Regions from separate parts of the Serratia sp. UGAL515B_01 genome, predicted to be linked through region 1. Evidence: predicted binding sites of a transcription regulator. Region 1 holds the regulator's gene; the other holds the start of a gene.
What was found. Region 1 encodes CRP, which controls carbon source genes, mostly activating them, when cyclic AMP is high. Its sites were predicted from a motif close to ATGTGANNNNNNTCACAT; they were not measured.
Positions count from the first base shown of each region.

Region 1 (7,114 bases):
CAGTTCCAGACTCAATACGGCAATATCTCTTCAGCGTCGATCGGTGCTATCCAACGTGGTTTGTTGACGTTAGAACAGCAGGGAGCCAATCAGTTCTTTGGTGAACCGATGCTGGATATTAATGATTTGATGAGAACTGACAGTAACGGCCAGGGCGTCATTAATCTACTGGCCGCAGATAAGCTGATTAACCAGCCGAAATTATATTCAGTCTTTCTACTGTGGTTATTGGCAGAATTGTTTGAGCACTTGCCAGAAGTCGGCGACCCTGAACAACCTAAGCTGGTCTTTTTCTTCGATGAAGCGCATTTGTTGTTTAATGAAGCTCCCTCCTCTCTGCTGACTAAAATCGAACAAGTTGTACGTTTGATCCGTTCTAAAGGTGTGGGTATTTACTTTGTCACCCAGAATCCACTGGATATTCCAGACAGTGTATTAGGCCAGTTGGGTAATCGTGTCCAGCATGCTTTACGGGCCTTTACGCCAAGGGACCAAAAAGCGGTGAAGGCTGCCGCACAAACCCTGCGTGCTAATCCTGCCTTTGATGCACAAACAGTGATTACCGAGTTGGGCGTTGGGGAGGCGTTGGTTTCCTTTCTGGATGAGAAAGGACGTCCAAACATGGTGGAGCGAGCGATGGTGATTGCCCCCGAATCGAGAATGGGCATGTTGGGGGATGAAGGGTTGAACAGCGTTATCAATAAGTCGCCGCTGTATGGGTGCTACGAAGATCTGGTCGATCGTGAATCTGCTTACGAAAAGCTTTCTGTTGAGGGGTTTGCCACTCTTGGCAAACCGCAGCCGGACCACACGGCGCAAAAACCGGCAACAGAGCAGCAAAATAGCGGTGGTCTGATGGGGGGGTTAAACGAAATTTTATTTGGTTCTACCGGGCCTCGCGGCGGAAAACGAGATGGTATCGTTCAGACTGCCGCCAAGAGCATGGCTCGTGATCTGGGGCGTCAGATCCTGCGTGGCGTCTTAGGCTCAATCATGGGTGGCCGCAAAAAGTAGGCTGACATTATCGGTAGTCGCAGTAAACTGGTGCCGCGTTTTTTCTGTTGGACGTTATATGCTGCTGCTGATTGATAATTACGACTCTTTCACCTACAACCTTTATCAATACTTCTGCGAATTGGGTGCAGAAGTGTTGGTAAAACGTAATGATGAATTACAACTGACCGATATTGAAAAGTTGGCCCCCCAGCATTTAGTTATCTCCCCTGGACCTTGTACCCCAAACGAAGCGGGAGTCTCGTTGGACGCTATTCGCCATTTTGCCGGAAAACTGCCAATCCTCGGCGTTTGCCTTGGGCATCAGGCCTTAGGACAGGCGTTTGGTGCTGACGTAGTGCGTGCTCGCGAGGTTATGCACGGTAAGACGTCCAGTATCCGCCATATCAATAGGGGAGTATTCACAGGCCTGAATAACCCGCTGACGGTAACGCGTTACCACTCATTGGTACTTGATGCTGCTACTTTGCCTGATTGTTTTGAGGTAACAGCCTGGAGCCAGAGAGGCAATGAGCAGGATGAGATAATGGGTATTCGCCACCGAACGCTCGCGTTGGAGGGGGTACAATTCCATCCTGAAAGCATTCTCAGTGAACAAGGGCATCAGCTTTTGGATAATTTTCTTAAAAATTAGAAGGTTATGTTTTTTCGCTATTTAAAGTGATTTATATTTGCTCTTGATTGGTTTTTTATGCATATTTTGTGATTATATTTTCACTTGATACCTATTGTTCAGGAGTTCCTGATGTCCGAAAAACCCTCTGTAAATCGCAGTACCTTCGACCAGGTTATTCTACCTGTCTATGCCCCCGCTCAGTTTGTGCCGGTAGAGGGCAAGGGCAGCCGTGTATGGGATCAGCAAGGGAAGGAGTATATCGATTTTTCTGGCGGTATTGCGGTGACGGCACTGGGGCACTGTCATCCAGCCTTGGTGAAAGCGTTAAAGCAGCAGGGTGAAACCTTATGGCATACCAGCAATGTGTTCACCAATGAGCCTGCATTGCGTTTGGCCACCAAACTGATTGCAGCCACCTTTGCTGACCGCGTGTTTTTTGCCAACTCAGGGGCTGAAGCTAATGAAGCCGCATTCAAATTGGCGCGTCATTATGCTATCACTCGTCACAGCCCTTACAAAACCAAAATCATTGCCTTTAACAATGCGTTCCATGGTCGTACCCTGTTCACCGTTTCGGTGGGGGGACAGCCGAAATACTCTGATGGCTTTGGGCCTAAACCTGCTGATATTGTTCATGTTCCCTTTAACGATCTCGCAGCCGTCAAGGCTGTAATGGACGATCACACTTGTGCCGTCGTCATGGAGCCGATACAGGGGGAAGGAGGGATCACCGTCGCTGAGATGGCTTTCCTCAAAGGCGTGCGTGACTTGTGTAATCAACACCAGGCTCTGCTGATATTTGATGAAGTACAAAGCGGTATGGGCCGTAGCGGTAAGCTGTTTAGCTATATGCATTTTGGCGTTACGCCAGACATTCTGACCACAGCCAAAGCACTGGGAGGGGGATTTCCAGTGAGTGCAATGCTGACTACCGAAGAGGTCGCCTCGGTAATGCAGGTAGGTACTCATGGTACGACCTATGGGGGAAACCCGCTGGCTTGTGCGGTGGCAGAGGCTGCATTGGATGTTATCAATACGCCGGAAGTGTTAAGCGGCATCGAGCAGCGGCACGGGTTATTTGTCCAGGCTTTACAGAAAATAGACAAAAAACACGGTATTTTCAGCGATATTCGCGGCTTGGGGTTGCTTATTGGTGCAGAGTTAAAAGCGGAATATCATGGTAAAGCACGTGATTTCCTGACCGCCGCCGCCGCGCGTGGTTTGATGATCCTTAACGCCGGGCCAAATGTGATCCGCTTTGCTCCTTCGCTGGTGGTAGAGTTGAAAGATATTGAAGAGGGTATGGCACTGTTTGAACTGGCCGTGCAGGATGTGATTCACGCCTAATCTTTCTGCGTGCTCAGGCTCATGGACGGGCCAAGAATACCTAGGCGGCTTGAAGTCTGACGAGTAGATCAGCTGTCACGCAGTTTGCGCTTAAGCCAAATCCCATGGTGTGGGCGTTGGCGCCACGCCAGTGAAGAAATGGTATGCATTACGCCAAGATGTGAAAGAATGCGCCGCAGGTGGCGCTCCATTTCGGTTATTGGCATATCCGGGTGCAGGGCAGGTAACTGCATGATGCTGTTGCTGATATTCGGCCCGTCATACTCCAAGCGCTGTTGGCAGCTTTGCAGCGCAATCTCACAGCTTTGCAGATATTCTTCCGCCAGTTTTGGCGTCAGCATATAGTGCTCGCGTGCCAGAATGGTCATTGCATTCAGATGTTCGACAATAAACTGGTTGTGTGTGATCCATAACCGCATATCTGTCAGATAATCTGATTTAAACCCGGGTTCCTGCATGGCCTGATTGAGAGAGGTGAATAGGGTGTTGTGAGCCTGATTAACCTGCATCCGCGTATAGGCTAATTTGATGGGGTTGGGTTCCTGTTCTTCCAATAACATGCGTAATGCTGTCTGGTCATATTCCAGCGCCTGATGCGCGTTTTTACGCAGTAGTCCACTTTGCCATTGTGGCCACAGCCAGATCGTTCCGCCAAATACCAGTACGCAGCCGATAAGCGTATCTATTAGCCGGGGTATCAGGAAATCGGTGCCGTTGAGAGCCAATATTTGCAACGTGTAGACGGCGGTGATGGTAAAGCCTATCACTGCCAACCCGTAGTTTTTACGCAAAACCAGATAGGCCGCGAGAGTGATTGCCAGCATAACGCAGAGCGTTGCCAGCTCTGGCAGTTGCAACTGCAGCAACCCTGAGGCAATCACTAATCCAATCACAGTACCAAGCGCACGGTGCTGGATCCTCACCCTTGTCGCGTTGTAACCGTTCTGGCTGACCAGCATAATGGTCAGCAAAATCCAATAAGGTTTGGGCAGGTTGAATATCATCCCCAGATTGCAGCCGACGGCGAGTATAACCCCCAACCGGGCAGCGTTACGCAACGCATTGGATTTTAGCGAAAGATAGCCCACCACCGCGGGCCAGAAGGGTAATCGCGACTGATTGATCATAATGTTACGGCGATAGAGTGGGCGCTGGGTTCGTAGCAGACGTGCGATCCGGCTGAAGTGGTAATAGCAGAATTGGCCAACCGGATTATCGGCATGCTGTGTAGCCACTTTTTCTAATGCGGCCAACTCGTTTTTCATAGCAAAACGCTGTGAGCGGCGATGATAAAGAATATCGTCGGCCACTTCGCGCAGGCGCGTTGCGATAACTTGCGCGTTGCGGCGGATAATCGCTTCGGCCTGACTCTGCTCCACCAGTTTTTGTACCTCTTCTGGCTGATGCAGGCTGACGGTAATGTGTTCCTGCAGATCGAGCGCGACCTGAAATATGTTTTCTAAACGCTTTTGCTCAAGGTTGCTGGCATGGGGCAAGAAATTGAGTTGTTGGTACAACAGGTTGATGAGATCCATCACTTGTTGTTGGCGTTTTAATAAAGGGGGAAGGGCGGTTTCCGGATCGATGTGTTGAGTCAGCAATGAGTATTTCGCTTCAAAATAATCGGCTAACTGCGTAAAAAGTTGGCTCAGAGATTCACGCATCGGTTGTTCTTTCCATAGCTTGAACCAGAACCAGGTAAATAACCCGTACCACGCTGTGCCTACGATATATAGCAAGGGGTTATGCCATATAGGGACGCTGCCTGCCGTGCTGAGTGAGAAAATGGCCGCGACCATTGCTGCGGGCAACAAACGGGCGTGCAGTGGACTGATTTCACCACTGACGCCAAATAACAATGCCATCCCCAACATTAGCAAGGGTAACGGAACATGCCACAGCAGAGTCTGTTGCAGCAATAAACTACTGAAGGCGAACAATAGGCCGCCAACGACTAGACGCTTGAAAAAGCGTTTGTGGGGAGTATCCAGCCCGGCGATGTTGCAACAGGCGGGAACCAGAGAGAACAGCAACCCCAATTGCAGGTTTCCAATCAGCAAACCAAAAGCCACTGGCAGGCAAAGTACCAGCGTTTGCCGCAGCGCATAATTGACTTCAGGGTGATAAATCAGGCGACGCCACATGGTTTGCCATTCTGCAGGTAGAGACACGACGCATGTTCCTGCGCCGTGTTTTCAAGGATTAACGAGTGCCGTATACGACAATGGTTTTGCCGTGAGCGGAAATCAGGTTTTGATCTTCGAGCATTTTCAGAATACGACCGACGGTTTCACGCGAGCAACCGACGATTTGGCCAATTTCTTGGCGGGTGATCTTGATCTGCATACCATCAGGATGAGTCATGGCATCGGGTTGTTTTGCCAGATTCAACAATGTTTGCGCGATGCGCCCAGTGACGTCAAGGAAAGCGAGGTTACCCACTTTCTCTGAGGTGACTTGTAGACGGCTTGCCATCTGTGCGGAAAGACGCATCAGAATATCCGGATTAACCTGGATCAGTTGGCGGAATTTTTTGTAAGAAATTTCAGCTACTTCACAAGCCGTTTTTGCTCTTACCCAAGCACTACGCTCTTGGCCTTCTTCAAATAATCCTAGCTCGCCGATGAAATCCCCTTGGTTAAGGTAAGACAGAATCATCTCTTTGCCTTCTTCATCTTTAATCAGCACCGCGACGGAGCCTTTTACGATGTAGTAAAGCGTTTCGGCCTTTTCACCTTGGTGAATCAGCGTACTCTTTGATGGATATTTGTGGATATGGCAATGAGACAGGAACCATTCAAGAGTCGGGTCTGTTTGCGGTTTGCCGAGAACCATTCGCTGTTATCCTCTGTTGTTATCGCTGCCTTGTATCACAGGGGTCAGAGTTCCCTGTAAACGTGCCTATAGCCTGGTTTTTTATTAGTGGCTATCAACAGGTTTGAGGCATGTTATAGAAATATGCTTGTGTTCTAGCATATTGACTTGCGCGGAGTGCTGCAAGCTACATTCTGTTAACATACCAATATAGGAACCTTTCCTTTGGCAGTTCCCTGAAAATCGAACACCTGGAAAGAGTTATTGCGACTTTGTTTGTAGCACAGAGTGAGGCGAGTGTCTTGTATTGTCTCGCTTCAGCATGACTAGCATCAGGTTCCGTTGTCAGTTTCTATGCGAAAGCTTACTTTGTTTTCAGAAGTTAACCGGAGAGTACAAAATGCAGGCAAGAGTGAAATGGGTTGAGGGGCTGACTTTTTTGGGGGAGTCAGCTTCTGGTCATCAGGTGTTGATGGATGGTAACGCGGGGGATAAAGCACCAAGCCCAATGGAGATGGTGTTAATGTCCGTTGGGGCGTGCAGTGCCATTGATGTGGTGTCAATTCTCCAAAAAGGCCGTAACGATATTGTTAATTGTGAGGTAAAACTGACCTCAGAACGTCGTGAAGAAGCTCCTCGTCTGTTTACCCATATCAACCTGCACTTTATTGTGACCGGTAACGGGCTGACCGATAATATTGTTGAACGAGCGGTTAATCTTTCCGCAGAGAAATACTGCTCTGTAGCGCTGATGCTGAACAAAGCCGCTAGCGTTACCCATACTTTTGAAATCTGTGAAATTGCCTGAGCCTACCATCGATAGCGCTGGCAGTGAACGCGTAATAAATCCAGAAATTGCCGCGCCGTAATGGTTAGCGGCGATTTTTGCGAGTACAGCACGCAATACTGTGCTTGCGGCAGATTGTCGATAGGTAATGTCACCAGTCGGTGCTGTAAATAGAGCGGTGTCGCCATTGCTCGAGCGACTATCGCCAGATAGCCCGCTTCCAAGACCATATTCAGCCCGCATGCCACTGAATCTGTACGTATAGGCGTATGGGGCAACTGTTGGTAGAAAGTGCCGAGTATCGATTGTAGTTGTTGGTAATACCCCATGTCGGTTTCCGGTAATACGAGTTTTGCTTCACGGAGTTCATCCATTGATGTCGCCTGCATCAGGGGGTGTCCTTGGCGTGCAATAATGCAAAATGAAGCGTTGAATAGCGGTTCGCGCACTAAATCCTGCAACGGGAGTTCAGCGCTGAAAGTGCCGACGGCAAAATCCAGCCGCCCCTCACGTAATGCTGGTAGCAATGTAGAAAT
Region 1 is NZ_CP109901.1:3,575,890-3,583,003, reverse strand. Features, by position in the region: gene OK023_RS16240 (DUF853 domain-containing protein) at 1-1,014, shown strand, start outside; gene OK023_RS16235 (aminodeoxychorismate synthase component II) at 1,073-1,648, shown strand; gene OK023_RS16230 (aspartate aminotransferase family protein) at 1,760-2,977, shown strand; gene OK023_RS16225 (YccS/YhfK family putative transporter) at 3,046-5,121, opposite strand; gene crp (cAMP-activated global transcriptional regulator CRP) at 5,180-5,812, opposite strand; gene OK023_RS16215 (OsmC family protein) at 6,192-6,599, shown strand; gene OK023_RS16210 (LysR substrate-binding domain-containing protein) at 6,602-7,114, opposite strand, start outside.

Region 2 (7,114 bases), 610 kb from region 1:
CCAAATCGGCCAGAAAGCAATGCCACTTTCGCCGATAAGTGCCCCCAACGCGAGCAAAATGACCGTTGCAGGCAGCAGCAAAGAAAGAAAAGCCAGTGACTCGCCAAATGCCAAAAAGAAGATGATAGGTACAGCCCAAGCTTCATGTTGGCGTATCACTTCGCTCACCCAGTCGACAACATCATTGAGGCTCAATTACCTGCTCCTGTTTAGATAAAAAACTAACCTCAATAATACGCAATCGCAAACCTCTCTGGCTAACCAATTATTCAAGATAGAACGCCTGCAACGTCTCTCGCTGGGCTTTCCCTAGCCCGTACTCATCCTCAAGCCAGCGATCAGCAGAGCCATATTGCTCACGAATACAGCCCAAAGCAGTCATCAGGAATTCTTCACGTGCGCTCAGTACATAGGCGAACTGCGCCAACGCAACAGCATCCAAACGAGTGGAGAGTTGATCCAACATCTGTTCACGGAAAACCGCCAGTGTGGTTTCAGTCAGCAGATAATCCTCCAGTACCGTAGTTTCATCTGCACCCAGCGCGAGCAGCACCAAAGCCGAACCAATACCGGTACGATCCTTACCCACTGCACAATGCTGAACAATGGCTCCACCTTCAGGTTGCATCAAAAGTTGGACCAACTGACGATATGCAGCATTGTTGAACGGCAGGCGTCGGTACAGTTCCAGCATAAATGCCTTGGCATCATACTCGCCAAACGTTTCACTGGTGAGTTTTTCCAGATTGGCATTCACTTCATTACTAAGCGGATTCGCTGGAACATGGTGATAGTTAGCCCCCTCCCATAGCACATCCGGTTTGGTCTGAACTTCATCGGCGTCTCGGTAATCCAGCACAAAACGCACCGGAATATCCGCCAGGAAACGGCAATCGCTCTCCGTCAGGCGCTCCAGAGAACCGGAACGAAACAAAAGCCCACGTTTGATACGGCCACCATCAGCAACGCTGTTACCCCCTAAATCGCGAAAATTAATACCCCCGTCAAGCGGTGCCAAAGATGGATGATGCAAGATCTGAACGGTCATAGACGTCCCCTCGTTGGTTATCTTGAGATGTGCAGACAGACAGACCATACAACTGCAGACAGCATGGAGCAAATGAATATAACCGTACTCATTCAGACTGCTGACAAAGTCGATTATTAGGGAGAGCGTGTCGATGGGGTCGTAACGGCGTAAGCCGTCTGTGCGCTAAGCCCAGATATCTCAGGCTAGAAGGCGGTTTTGTCATCAATCTCTGTTAATGGGACAGTGTTCCTTTAATTGCACGCAAGCACCACTGCCGTTAATTAAGAAACACAGCCTGGTGCGCAAAGCGACGAAATGGGCCGTTGAAAGGCCCGCAATTGGCAGCAACTACAGCAGACGACGAGCGGCTTCAACGACTATCTGCACCGCCTGGCTTTCAGTTTTCTGCATGATTTCGGCATTAGGGATCTCTTGTTGGGTACGATTGACTATCACACCGGCAACCATTCCCGCACGTAAGCCCTGGCTGGCACACATAGTCAGCAAGGTAGCAGATTCCATTTCATAGTTCATTACACCCATGGATTGCCATTCTGCCATCGAATCTTTGAAACGACGGATCACACGCCCCGAATAGGTATCGTAGCGTTCCTGACCGGGGTAGAAGGTGTCGGAAGATGCAGTAATGCCAATATGCGTTGTTGCACCACTGGCCTTGGCAGCTTCAACCAACGCAGTAGTACAGGCGAAATCCGCTACTGCTGGAAACTCCATCGGCGCAAAGTGCAAGCTGGCACCATCAAGACGCACAGCAGCAGTGGTAACAAGAACATCACCAACGTTGATATCGGCCTGAATGGCGCCGGTGGTACCAATACGCAGGAAGGTGCGAATACCCAATTGAGCGAGTTCTTCAACCGCAATCGATGTGGAAGGTCCGCCAATACCGGTTGAACACACGATCACCGCTTTGCCATCCAATTCTGCACGCCAGGAGGTAAATTCGCGGTGAGAGGCCAGGTGCACAGGGTTTGCCATCAGTTTGGCAATTTTCTCTACACGCAGTGGATCGCCGGGAACAATGGCCAGTGTAGCCCCTTGTAAATCATTTTTAGTAAGGCCAAGGTGAAAAACGTCAGACTGAGACATAGGTAGACTCCTCATGGAACCTGTTTATGGGGGGAACAAAAAAAGTACTCTACTGAAAACTTTCGGCGAATTTAGTGACTTAAATCACCACATGAAAAGAAACGAATATTTGAATACATTATTTTAGTGATGGATATCACAATTAAAGAGTGCCACGGGAAATGTTCTCGACAAGTTTAGGCTACAGCCCGTCAAATCCGACTGTGGCATGACAAATAAGCGGTAATCTTGCCTATATACCCAAGTTACTTCAAGAGTGCGGGTTGACGACAACTGCTGTCAGTTGGGGGAGTCTCACGGACGAGATCCTTTTATTCCCAGGAACTTGAAGGACGGCGGGTATCGCTAGGCTTCTCTCTATTACATGGAGACTACCAATGAAAACCGAACCAGAGATGATGCTCAACAAGGCTAAAGAGGGTTTCACCCCTGCCGTTGCGCCGTTAGCGGCGTCAACTATCTTGACCGATGAACACGACATACATGTTGGAGAAACCACGATCCCTTCACAAGGAGAAGACCTGCCAGCCTATATTGCCAAACCAGCCAATCATCCTGGGCCGCTCCCGGTCATTCTGGTGGTACAGGAAATCTTTGGCGTTCACGAACATATTCAAGATTTATGCCGTCGTTTGGCGAAACAAGGCTATATGGCGATTGCGCCGGAACTCTATTTCCGGCAGGGTGATGCCAGAGATTTCAGTGACATCGGTGAGTTGTTAAAAAAGCTGGTGAGTCACGTCCCCGACAACCAAGTATTAGCAGACTTGGATCACACCGCGCACTGGGCAACACGCCATGGCGGTGATGCCAGTAAACTGGCGATCACAGGTTTTTGTTGGGGTGGGCGCATCACTTGGCTGTATGCCGCGCATAATCCACAGTTGAAGGCAGCTGTAACCTGGTATGGCAAACTGGTCGGTGAAAAAACGCTGAATACGCCAAAGCATCCGGTCGATATTGCTACCCATCTTTCTGCCCCGGTGCTCGGACTGTATGGCGGTCAGGATGCCAGCATTCCTATGGATACAGTGGAAACCATGCGTCAGGCTATCCGCGCGGCCAATGCCGACGCAGAGATTGTTGTGTATCCAGAAGCCGACCATGCTTTTCACGCAGATTACCGCCCAAGTTATAACGCCGAAGCCTCAACCGATGGTTGGCAACGTATGTTGTCATGGTTTACACAGCACGGTGTGGTTGGCGTTAAATAGGCGTGTGTCCACATCCCTCAACTGAGTGAGGGGAAAAAGATGCCTAAAAATAGGGCGCACAAGCGCCCTGAGACTGATGATAAAGCCATGATAGGTCGAAGGATAGCGAGGGCAACTTACTCGGTACTTCCTGATAATCATGCCGACGTTTCGGTCGCAAAACTGTCGTTGTTTTATTTAATGCCAGTGACTGCGACCGAGTCAGGAGCTTGCCAAATCAGGAGAACAAGCCCAACGTGAGCCCCCAGAACTCTCCTCGGTGTGTCAGGCCACGTGCATCCAAGGGTTACAAAGCTACTTTGTCATCAACCTCTGGCTTGTACTCACGAAGACGATGTGCCGCCAATACCATGTTCGCCAACGCTTGACGGGTTTCGGTCCAACTACGGGTTTTTAGACCACAGTCCGGGTTAACCCACAACCGTCCTGCAGGGATATTCTGTGCGGCTTTACGCAATAGCGCCTCAATCCATTCCACGCTTGGAACGTTAGGTGAATGAATATCGTAGACGCCCGGCCCAATTTCGTTCGGATAGTCGAACGCTTTAAACACTTCCAACAGATCCATATCAGAACGCGAGGTTTCGATAGTGATCACATCAGCATCCAGATCTGCAATAGCGTCCATAATGTCGTTAAACTCGCAATAACACATATGGGTATGGATCTGCGTATCATCCTTTGCCACGGCAGCATTGAGTTTAAAAGCATTCACCGCCCAGTTGAGATAGGCCGACCAATCGGATTGACGCAGCGGTAAACCTTCACGCAATGCGGGTTCATCGATCTGAATGATGCCGATACCGGCCTTCTGTAAATCCGCCACTTCGTCACGCAGCGCCAACGCAATCTGTTTGGCGATCGTTTCGCGGGTGACATCTTCGCGTGGGAATGACCAACAAAGAATGGTCACCGGCCCCGTCAACATACCTTTTACCGGCTTGTCGGTCAGCGACTGGGCAAACTTGGCCCACTCGACGGTGATCGCATTCGGACGGCTGATGTCGCCAATGATCACCGGCGGTTTAACACAGCGTGAGCCATAGCTCTGCACCCAACCGTTTTGGGTAAACACAAAACCATCAAGATTTTCGCCAAAGTACTCCACCATATCGTTGCGTTCAGCTTCGCCATGAACCAATACGTCCAGCCCTAGCCTTTCTTGCTCGACGATAGCCTGCTTGATATGTTCACCAATGCTGATGCGGTAGTTCTTCGCATCCAAACGGCCTTGCTTGAAATCCAGACGCAAGCCACGAATTTCGGTGGTCTGGGGGAAAGAGCCAATAGTGGTGGTTGGCCAGACTGGCAGGTTGAAACGATCCTGCTGAACCTGCGCACGCAGCGCATAAGGCTGCTGACGCTCGATATCCCTGGGTGTGATTGCCGCTAAGCGTTGTTGAACCTGCGCATTATGCACCCGGCTGGACTGGCGGCGAGCACGTATTGGCGCACTGTAAGCATCCAGTTCCGCCCGTTTGGCTGCATTTCCGCTATTCAAAGCACCACTCAGTAACGACAACTCAGCACATTTCTGCAAAGCGAAGGCAAACCAGCCCTTCACTTCCGCGTCCAAGCGGTTTTCCACGTTCAGGTCGATCGGACTATGCAGCAGTGAGCAAGAGGTTCCGATCCACAGCGTGCGGCAGTTAACCAAGGGTTGCAAACGTTCGAACCAAGTGCTCAGGTCAGCCCGCCAGACGTTACGGCCATTAATCACCCCCAAAGAGAGTAGCCACTCTTTCGGTAGCGTATTATTCAGCTCGGCAACGTCATCAGAACCTGCCACCAAATCCACATGCAGGCCCTGAACTGGCAATGTACAGAGAGTCTCCAGATTATGGCCAATGCTATCGAAATAGGTGGTCAGCAACAGTTTTACCGGCCCCTGAAGCGCAGAGTATGCTGGTTTGAAAGCGTCCAACCAGGCCTGCGGCAACTCCAGTACCAGCGCAGGTTCATCGATCTGAACCCACTCAATACCGCGTTTGGCTAACTCCACCAGCACTTGCTGGTAGACGGGGAGGATATCATTCAGCAGTGATAGACGATCAAACTGCTCCCCCTTCACTTTACCCAACCAGAGATAAGTTACCGGGCCAAGTAAAACCGGTTTGATTTTATGGCCGAGTGCCAACGCTTCATCGACCTCATCCAGTAGTTGAGTCCAAGTCAGTTTGAACTGTTGACCTAGAGTAAATTCAGGCACCATATAGTGATAGTTGGTGTTAAACCATTTGGTCATTTCAGCTGCCGCCGCCGGTTCACCGGTCGGTGCTCGTCCACGACCAATCCGAAACAGTGTATCAAGATCGATCGACCCATCTTTATTCAGGTGACGCACAGGGACATTGCCCAGCAGCAGGCTGGTCGTCAACACGTGATCGTACCAGGCAAAGTCGCCAACCGGCACCAAATCTACCCCTGCCTGCTGCTGTTGTTGCCAGTGACGAGCCCGCAACTCCCGGCCCACAGCCAGTAGTTCTTCCTGCGTTGAATGACCAGCCCAGTAACTTTCTTGCGCTTTTTTCAGTTCACGGCGCAACCCAACGCGTGGAAAACCCAGTGTGTGATTCAAAATTGTCATTATCATACCCTCCATTTAGCCATCCAGATGTTTACACATCCATAATCCGCAGGTACTGTATGATCCACAAGCGCAATATTTTCACTGTCACTGTGAAGGACTCTCATGATCGAACTGAAACACTTAAGGACGCTGCAGGCACTGCGTAATACCGGCTCACTGGCTGCCGCCGCTGCGCAACTCCATCAGACGCAATCTGCGCTTTCACATCAATTCAGCGATCTGGAACAACGCCTGGGCTTCAAACTGTTCGTTCGTAAAAGCCAGCCATTGCGTCTCACACCGCAAGGAGAGATCTTGTTACAACTGGCAGAACAGGTATTGCCGCAGATCCAGCAAGCGCTGCAGGCATGTCGCCAACCACATCAGGCCACATTACGCATCGCTATCGAATGCCATAGTTGTATTCAGTGGTTAACCCCGGCGCTCGACAACTTCCGCTTACGCTTTCCGCAGGTAGTGATGGACTTCCAATCCGGCGTAACGTTCGATCCACAACCAGCCTTGCAGCATGGTGAGTTGGATCTGGTTCTCACCTCAGACATTCTTACACGTAGTGGGCTGCATTATTCGCCAATGTTTGATTTTGAAGTGCGGTTGATATTAGCCCCGGACCATCCATTAGCGGCTAAGCCGCATATTGAACCAGAGGATTTAAGTGAAGAAACGTTAATGATTTATCCGGTACAGCGCCAACGGTTAGATATCTGGCGACATTTTCTGCAACCCGCAGGCATCAACCCGGTATTGAAAAATGTCGATAACACGCTGTTGATGATCCAGATGGTTTCCGCCCGCATGGGTATTGCAGCGCTCCCGCACTGGGTGGTAGAGAATTTTGAACGCCAAGGATTAGTAGTGACTAAAACACTGGGTGATGGGCTTTGGAGTCGGCTTTACGCAGCAACACGCGACGGTGAACAACGCCAGGCAGTGACCGAGGCGTTTATACGCTCTGCGCGACAACATGCTTGCGATCACTTGCCGTTCGTACGCGATGCAGCTCGGTCTGACATTGCCAGCCTAAATAGCTACGCGTAATAGTGCTACAGGCCGTTGAGCGCATAAAGGCACGATAAGAGCCCCCTGGGAGGGATGGACCACGTTCGACGTTACTTATCATTCCCACCGGCCTGAAGCGTGATGCGTAGCGGTATTAAGAACCCTATTTAG
Region 2 is NZ_CP109901.1:4,184,002-4,191,115, reverse strand. Features, by position in the region: partial or broken gene OK023_RS18960 (DedA family protein) at 1-195, opposite strand, end outside; gene OK023_RS18955 (tyrosine-protein phosphatase) at 266-1,048, opposite strand; gene udp (uridine phosphorylase) at 1,379-2,140, opposite strand; gene OK023_RS18945 (dienelactone hydrolase family protein) at 2,518-3,354, shown strand; gene metE (5-methyltetrahydropteroyltriglutamate--homocysteine S-methyltransferase) at 3,641-5,941, opposite strand; gene metR (HTH-type transcriptional regulator MetR) at 6,047-6,982, shown strand; gene OK023_RS18930 (carboxylate/amino acid/amine transporter) at 7,107-7,114, opposite strand, start outside.
Region 2: a site for CRP is predicted at 2,265-2,282, ahead of udp (uridine phosphorylase). Genes of this name have one in related genera too.